DNA from 2 places in the Mycolicibacterium baixiangningiae genome. Region 1 is predicted to be linked to the other one. Evidence: riboswitches for the same ligand, from Rfam matches in the RefSeq annotation. Region 1 holds a riboswitch; the other holds the start of a gene.
The links. A riboswitch is a leader RNA that binds a small molecule or an ion and turns the genes downstream of it on or off. The one in region 1 is predicted to bind glycine.
Positions count from the first base shown of each region.

Region 2: it holds a riboswitch for glycine, as region 1 does, so the genes downstream of both, gcvP (aminomethyl-transferring glycine dehydrogenase) here and I7X18_RS27970 (glycine cleavage system protein T) in region 1, are expected to answer to the same signal.

Region 1 is NZ_CP066218.1:5,884,698-5,888,740, forward strand. It holds gene I7X18_RS27960 (ABC transporter ATP-binding protein) at 1-548, shown strand, start outside; gene I7X18_RS27965 (energy-coupling factor transporter transmembrane component T family protein) at 545-1,306, shown strand; glycine riboswitch at 1,366-1,456, shown strand; partial or broken gene I7X18_RS27970 (glycine cleavage system protein T) at 1,653-1,841, shown strand; gene gcvH (glycine cleavage system protein GcvH) at 1,922-2,323, shown strand; partial or broken gene I7X18_RS27980 (serine hydroxymethyltransferase) at 2,320-2,610, shown strand; gene I7X18_RS27985 (L-serine ammonia-lyase) at 2,763-4,043, shown strand, end outside.
Region 2 is NZ_CP066218.1:2,911,809-2,915,851, reverse strand. It holds gene gcvP (aminomethyl-transferring glycine dehydrogenase) at 1-1,747, opposite strand, end outside; glycine riboswitch at 1,913-2,011, opposite strand; gene I7X18_RS13610 (M20 family metallopeptidase) at 2,025-3,206, opposite strand; gene I7X18_RS13605 (DUF1028 domain-containing protein) at 3,232-3,906, opposite strand; gene I7X18_RS13600 (RidA family protein) at 3,903-4,043, opposite strand, start outside.

The sequences.
Region 1 (4,043 bases):
TGGGCGGACTGCTGCCACCGCGCGACGGCACCCTCGAGGCCGTGGGCGCCTTCGCGCCGTCACCGAAGAATCGGCAACCCGTCCGGTGGCGCTCCAAGGAACTCCTCACCCGGATCACCAGCGTGTTCCAAGACCCCGAACACCAGTTCCTCACCGCGACGGTGCGTGACGAAATCCTGCTCGGGCCCAGGGCGCTCAAACGGGGCACGGCCGAGACAGCCACGCTGGGCGACGCCCTGCTGGAGCGACTCCGCCTCGCCCACCTGGCTGACCAGAGCCCCTACGCCCTCTCGGGTGGCGAGAAGCGGCGACTGTCCGTCGCGACGGTGCTGATGACGCGACCCGGCGTCATCGTCCTCGACGAACCGACCTTCGGGCAGGACCGCCGCACCTGGGAAGAGCTGATCCACCTGCTCGCCGAGATCGCCGACGAGGGCACGGCGGTGGTGGCCGTGACCCACGACGCCGAGTTCGTCCACATACTCGCCGACGACCGCATCGACCTTCCTGCGCTCGCCGCGCCCCAGCCCGCCGGCGGTACACGATGACCCTCGGCGCCCGCCGGACGGTGAACCCGGTCGCGAGGCTCCTGACCGCCGGTGTGATCGCCGTCGCCCTCGTGTTGAGCGTCGACTGGGTCTCGGCGCTCACCGCGCTCGTGCTGGAGATTCCGCTCCTGGTGCTGCTCGGAGTCCGGCTGCGGTCCTTCCTGATTCGCGGCGGATTGATCACCGTCGCAGCCGGGCTGACCGCCCTCACCAACCTTCTCTACGGTGAGGTCAGCGGCACCGTGCATTGGCATTTCCTGTTGATCAACGTCAGCGACGGCTCCATCGAGTTGGCGTTGGCCATGTTCCTGCGCGTCCTGGCGATCGCGCTGCCGTCGGTGTTCCTGTTCCTCGATGTGCAGGCGACGGAACTGGCGGACGGACTGGGTCAGATCTTCCGACTGCCCTCCCGTTTCGTCGTGGGGGCGCTGGCGGGGATGCGGCTGGTCGGGTTACTGCGCGAGGACTGGCGCTACCTGGGCTACGCGCGCAGGGCCCGCGGCGTCGCTGATCATGCCCGCGTGCGGCGAGCGCTGGGCCAGGCGTTCGCGTTGCTCGTCTTCGCACTGCGCCGCGGCTCGAAGCTGGCGACCGCGATGGAAGCGCGCGGATTCGGCGCCTACTCCGACCGCACCTGGGCCCGGCCCTCGAGGTTCGGGGCGCCGGAGTGCACCCTGGTGTTCGCGGGAGTCGCCATCGCGGCGGCGTCGATCGCCGTCTCGATCGGCTATGGCGCCTGGGAGTTCATCGGAGCGTAGTGGGCTTGCCGCTGATCGAGCGGGTGTATGTTGTGGACTCAACAAACTGAATACGCCGTTGACGCGTTGTGGGAGAACCTCGAACTCGAGGCGCCGTAGGAGCAATCTCCTCCCCGGGAATCTCTCAGGCCCAAGTACCGCGACGCCGAGGCAACTCTGGAGACAAGATCCGCCCGCGAAGGCGGCTCTTACCGAAGGTGTACGACGCCGTCCGCGGCGTCCCAGACTCTCAGGTTTCAGGACAGAGCGGGGAGGGCGCCGGCCCGGTGCGCACCGGGCTTTCGAACCTTGGAGCTGCCCTCATGTCCCGACATCCTTTCGTGCCGACCCCGACATCGGCAGACGCATGAACAACCACCCCGCGCTGTATGACGAGCACGCCGCACTGAACGCAGCGTTCACGGACTTCGCCGGATGGCAGATGCCGTTGAAGTACACCAGCGAGCTCGCCGAACACCACGCCGTGCGCACCGCCGCCGGCCTGTTCGACCTCAGCCACATGGGTGAAATCGCCGTCCGGGGCCCGCAGGCGGCACGGCTGTGGACTACACGGTGACCGCACCCCCGTTCTACACGCGCCCCCGCTCCTGATCGATTGCCGCCGAGAGGATTACGATGACCACGTCCGACCTTCCCGATGACCGCCTGTACAGCTCCGACCATGAGTGGGTGACCCTCACCTCCGCCGAGGTGCCCGCTGAACCTGTCCGAATCGGTATCACTCGCGTCGCCGCCGAAGCCCTCGGCGACCTGGTATTCCTCGACCTGCCCGATGTCGGCGCCGAGGTCACCGCCGGTGCGGCGTGCGGCGAGGTGGAATCCACCAAATCCGTGTCCGATCTGGTCGCCCCGGTGACCGGAACCGTCACCGAGATCAACACCACCGCCGTAGAAGACCCCAGCATCGTGTCGGCGGACCCGTACGGGGAAGGTTGGCTCTTCGCCGTCGAGGCGACGGCGCTGGGAGCCCTGATGACCGCCGCCGAATACGCCGAGGCGAACGAACTCTCGTCATGACCGTCCTCAACGAACCCCTAGCCGGCTTCGACCCCGAGATCGCGCATCTGATCGACCAGGAGCGGCTACGCCAGGAGACAGGCCTGGAGATGATCGCTTCGGAGAACTACGCGCCGCTGGCGGTGATGCAGGCTCAGGGGTCGGTGCTGACCAACAAGTACGCCGAGGGGTACCCGGGTCGGCGCTACTACGGCGGATGCGAATTCGTCGACGGCGTCGAACAACTCGCGATCGACCGGGTGAAGGCGCTGTTCGGCACGGAGTACGCCAACGTCCAGCCGCACTCCTCCCGCAGGTTCACCCTTGACGACTTCCGGACCGTCGCCGACCTGATCGCCAAGGCGCTGATCGCCTCTGGCGCGGACGAATTGGCCGCGCTCCGCGGTGAGGTCCATGACCTGGCCACGCGTTATCCGCTCTACCCGGAGCTGGCACGGCCATGACAGTCAGCGTGTTCGACCTGTTCTCGATCGGCATCGGCCCGTCGAGTTCGCACACGGTCGGTCCGATGCGTGCGGCCAATCGGTTCGCCGCCACGCTGCGGGATCGGCACCTCCTGGACCGGCTCGCCGACGTGCGCATCGACCTCTACGGATCGCTGGCCGCGACGGGCGCCGGCCATGGCACGATGTCGGCCATCCTGCTCGGGTTGGAAGGGTGCCGGCCGGAGACGATTCCGACCAGACACAAGGAATTGCGCTCCCGCGAGATCGCGCAGACCGGCATCACCCGTGTCGACGCGACCGTGCCCGTGCGGCTCAGCGAACGCGATATCGCCTTGCATCCCGAGATCGTGCTGCCGACGCACAGCAACGGTATGCGCTTTTCGGCCCTCGACGCCCGGGGCGATGTGTTGGCCGATGAGACCTACTTCTCCGTCGGCGGCGGATTCGTCGTCACCGACGATTCGGCGCATGACGACGATTCGGCGCATGACGACGGCGTCGCCGCGCCGCCGGTGCAGCTGCCGTACACCTCCGGCGACGAGCTGCTCGGCATCTGTGACCGCTTGGACGTCCCGATCAGCGAGGTCGTGCTGCGCAATGAAACCTACAGCCGCACACGGGGAGAAGTCCGGACCAGATTGCTGCACATCCGCGATGTCATGATGGAGTGCGAACAGCGCAGCATCCGCCGCGACGGCCTGCTCCCCGGTGTACTGGGTGTGCGGCGTCGGGCCAAGGCCTGGTTCGAGCGCCTCGATGCCGAAGACCCCGACCGCAAACCGGAATTCGCCGAGGACTGGGTCAACCTCGTCGCACTGGCGGTCAACGAGGAGAACGCCACCGGCGGGCGCGTGGTCACCGCACCCACCAACGGGGCGGCGGGCATCGTTCCCGCCGTTCTGCACTACGCGGTGCACTACACCCGCGCCGGAGCCGCGGATCCCGACGAGACCACCGTCCGCTTCCTGCTGACCGCGGGTGCCATCGGGTCGCTGTTCAAGGAGCGCGCCTCCATCTCCGGCGCCGAGGTCGGTTGTCAGGGCGAGGTGGGTTCGGCCGCGGCGATGGCTGCGGGCGCGCTGGCCGAAGTGCTCGGTGGCACACCGCATCAGGCCGAGAACGCCGCGGAGATCGCGATGGAGCACAGCCTCGGCCTCACGTGTGACCCCATTGCGGGGTTGGTGCAGATCCCGTGCATCGAACGCAACGCCATCTCCGCCGGCAAGGCGATCAATGCCGCGCGAATGGCGCTGCGGGGCGACGGAACTCACCGC
Region 2 (4,043 bases), 3.0 Mb from region 1:
CGCCGTTGGCGTCGTGGAAAGCCTTGATCGCCAGCAGGCCGGCGTACTCACCCTGCGATCCGGCGTTGGGCTGCAACGAGATCTCGTCGTAGCCGGTGATGCCGGTGAGCCACGTCTGGAGATCGGCGATCAGCCGGCGCAGGCCCGGGGTGTCGCCCTCGGGGGCGAACGGATGCTGCCTGGCGAACTCCGGCCAGGTGATCGGCTCCATCTCCGCAGCGGCGTTGAGCTTCATCGTGCACGATCCGAGCGGGATCATGCTGCGGTCCAGCGCGATGTCCTTATCGGCCAGAGAACGCAGATAGCGCATCATCGCGGTTTCGGTGCGGTACCGGGTGAACGCCGGATGTGTCAGGAATGGCGAAGTGCGCGTCGCGATCTCGGGTCCGACGAACGGCTGGCCGCCACGCGTGGCACCGAACGCCGCCAGCACGGCAGCAACGTGGTCGGCGGTGGTCGCCTCGTCACACGCAACCGAGAGGTGATCGGAATCGACCTGCCAGAGGTTGATGCCGTGCGACTTCGCGGCGTCGCGGATCTCGGCGGCGCGGCCCGGCACGCGGGCCAGCACGGTGTCGAAGAACGCGTCATGCACCACCTCGACCCCGGCCTCCACGAGTCCGGTCGCGACCGCGCGGGCATGTCCGTGGACGCGGCGGGCGATCGAGGTGAGCCCCTCGGCGCCGTGGTAGCTGGCGTACATGGCCGCCATCACCGCCAGCAACACCTGCGCGGTGCAGATGTTGCTGGTGGCCTTGTCCCGGCGGATGTGCTGTTCGCGGGTCTGCAGCGCGAGACGGTAGGCCGGTGCGCCGTCGGCGTCGACCGACACCCCGACCAGGCGACCGGGCAGTTGCCGGGCATGCTTGGTGTGCACCGCGAGGTAGCCGGCGTGCGGGCCACCGAAGCCCATCGGCACCCCGAAGCGCTGCGTGCTGCCGAACGCGACATCGGCGTCGTACTCACCGGGCGGGGTCACCAGCGTCATCGCCAGCAGATCCGCGCCGACCGCGACCAGGGCGCCGCGCTCGTGCGCCTCCGCCACCAGCGGCGCCCAGTCGACGAGCACCCCACTGGCACCGGGTAACTGGACGATCACGCCGAAGAAGTCGCCTTCGGGCAGACCCTGGCGCAGATCGGCGGCGACGATCTCGATCCCCAGCGGCTGGGCTCGGGTGGCCAGGACGGCCGCGGTCTGGCGGTAGACGTCGGCGTCGACGGCCAGGCGGGTGGACTTGCTGCGGCCGGCGCGCTGCATCAGCGTCATGGCCTCGGCGGCGGCGGTGGCCTCGTCGAGCATCGACGCATTGGCCACCTCGAGTCCGGTCAGATCGCAGACCATGGTCTGGAAGTTCAGCAGCGCCTCCAGGCGGCCCTGGCTGATCTCCGGCTGATACGGGGTGTACGCGGTGTACCAGGCCGGGTTCTCCAGGATGTTGCGGCGCAACACCGGCGGCGTGAGGGTGTCGAAGTAGCCCTGGCCGATCATCGACACCGCAACGGTGTTCGACTCGGCCAACGCGCGCAGTTCGGCCAGCGCCTCGGCTTCCGAGGCGGGAGCGGGAAGGCACTCTAGGCCGGGCGCGACACCGTCGGCCGACAGCGCGTCGAGGATGTTCACGGGCAGCGCCTTGGCGGCGAGGTCGTCGAGCGCCGGTACACCGATGGTGTCGAGCATGACCGCGACGGCGTCGGAGTCGGGACCGATGTGCCGGTCGGCGAAACGGGGCTGATGAGCATCGAGCACGGGTGGGTCTCCTACCGGGCGCAGAACCGCTGGACGGTCCCTCTCCCTCTGTCGTCGACCCGCGCGGGGTGCCTGAGAGATTCGGCGGTGGTTCTCGGTCGTCGAGAACCACGCCTTTCCCCATGGGCGGGCGGACCACTGATCCACCGCTTTCCAGAGGCATCGAAACCGTGCGCGGTCCTGGGTGCCTGAGAGGTTGACGGAGAGGTGTTGCTCCTTCGGCGCCCGTGACTGGCAGTCACGGAGCTCTCCCGCACACGGGCGATGCGAAACCAGTTTAGCGGGCTGCGCCGGCGGGCGTGCATCGCGAGGTGGTGGCCGCGTCCGCGGCGAAGTCGATCGCCGTCCACGCCATCGCCGTCGCACCGTCGCGCAGCGCCTGCTCGGCGAGCGGTCCGACCGCGGCATCGGCGAATGCGCGCTGATGGTTCACGGCCGGCAACGAACCGATGCCGAGGTACGGGTGAATGGCCCGGACGTGCTGGGACACATTCCCCATGTCCGTCGAGGCCGTCTTCATCGCCGCCGCGCCGTCCGGCGGTGGGGACGTCATGTCGCGACCGAGGGCCGTGGCGTTGCCGACGAACCAGTCCAGAAGTTGCTCGTCGGTGCGGAACTCCGAATAGCGGGGCGATTCGTCACGGATCTGGAGTTCACATCCGGTCGCCGTGGCGCCCGCGGTGAAACACGCCCGTATCCGCCGCTCGACGTCATCGAGTTCGGCCAGGCTGCCCGCACGCACGTACCAGCGGCCCGTCGCGAGGTCGGGCACCGCGTTCGGTGCCGTGCCCGCCTCGGTGACCACGCCGTGCACCCGCACCGTCGGGGGCAGATGCTGGCGCAGCAGTCCGATCGCGACCTGTGCGACGGTGAACCCGTCGGCGGCGTTGACCCCGAGATGGGGATATGCCGCGGCGTGCGCGCCGACGCCCCGGTAGGTGACCTCCCAGTGCGCAACGGCGAACGGCTCCGCCCTCGGGGCGTCGGCCGGGCCGGGGTGCATCATCAGGGCGGCATCGATGCCGGCGAACTGTCCGGCCTCCAGCATGAGGATTTTGCCGCCGCCGCCTTCCTCGGCCGGTGTGCCGATGACGTGCACCGTGAGCCCCGTGCCGGGCACCTCGTCTTCGGCTGCGCACACCATCAGCGCCGCGCCGACCGAGGCCGCCGCGATCAGGTTGTGCCCGCAGGCATGGCCCAGCCCGGGCAGCGCGTCGTACTCCGCCACGAATGCCACGTGGACGGGGCCGATCCCCGCGGTGGCGTGGAAGGCGGTGTCGAGCCCTCCCGCTCGGCGGTCGACGGCGAATCCCTCCGATTCGAGCAGCGTGGTGAGCCGACGGTGGGCGCGCACCTCGTGCCACGCGGTCTCCGGGTCGGCGTGCAGATCGGTGCTGATCGTGCGCACCGTGTCCCAGCGCCGGTTCAAACACCCCTGCGCCGCCCGCTTCCGCCGCAGGGTCACATCGGGGTCGTCGGTGAACTCAGAGGTCACCGGGCGCCCCGAACGACGGTGCCGCCGCAGGGTCCAGCGCACGCCGGACGTAGTCGTCGCGCTGCGGCGCCCAGACGTCCCATAGCGCGCACAGCGATTCGTACGGGTCGTCCGCCCAGTCCACCCGCAGTGTGGTCTCCGGCCACTCCACCTCGCGGTAGACCAGCAGCCCAGCCGCGTGGACCGGGCCCTCCTCTCCACCGGCCGTCAGTGCGGCGGCCAGTCCGTCGAGCAGTCTGCGTTCGAATTCTGTTGCGGTGGAACGCTCATAGCCGCGCACCAGGCCGGTGATCGTCTGCCGTCCCGCGAGCATGTTGCCCGCGGCCACCACACCGTCGCCCTCGAGGTGGTAGTGCCTGCCCAGTGACCCGGCCCCGCTGAACGCCGCGCAGCGGCCGGTGCGGTCCAGCACGGTCAGCTGGCGGTAGTCCCGCATCTCGTGGCCGGCGACGACGGCGGACATGGCCTCCCGTGGACTGTCACCGGCCGCGAGCCGGTCGAGTAGCAGGCCGCCCAGGCGCGGATCGGTGACGTTCTGGCTGGCGGCCGCCCCCAGACCCGGCCGGATGTTCAGGCAGCGCGACGCCACCGCGGGTGAGGACGAGGAGATGACCATCCCCAGTGCGCCCGTGTCGCGGTCGACGGCGGCGAGCGAGAAGGTCATGACCCCGCCTGCCGCACCGCGACCGCGTCGATCTCGACCAGCCACTCCGGTCGGGCCAGCGCGCTGACCACCAGACCCGTGGACACCGGGTGAACACCGCGCAGCCAGCGGCCCATCACCCGGTAGACGCTCTCCCG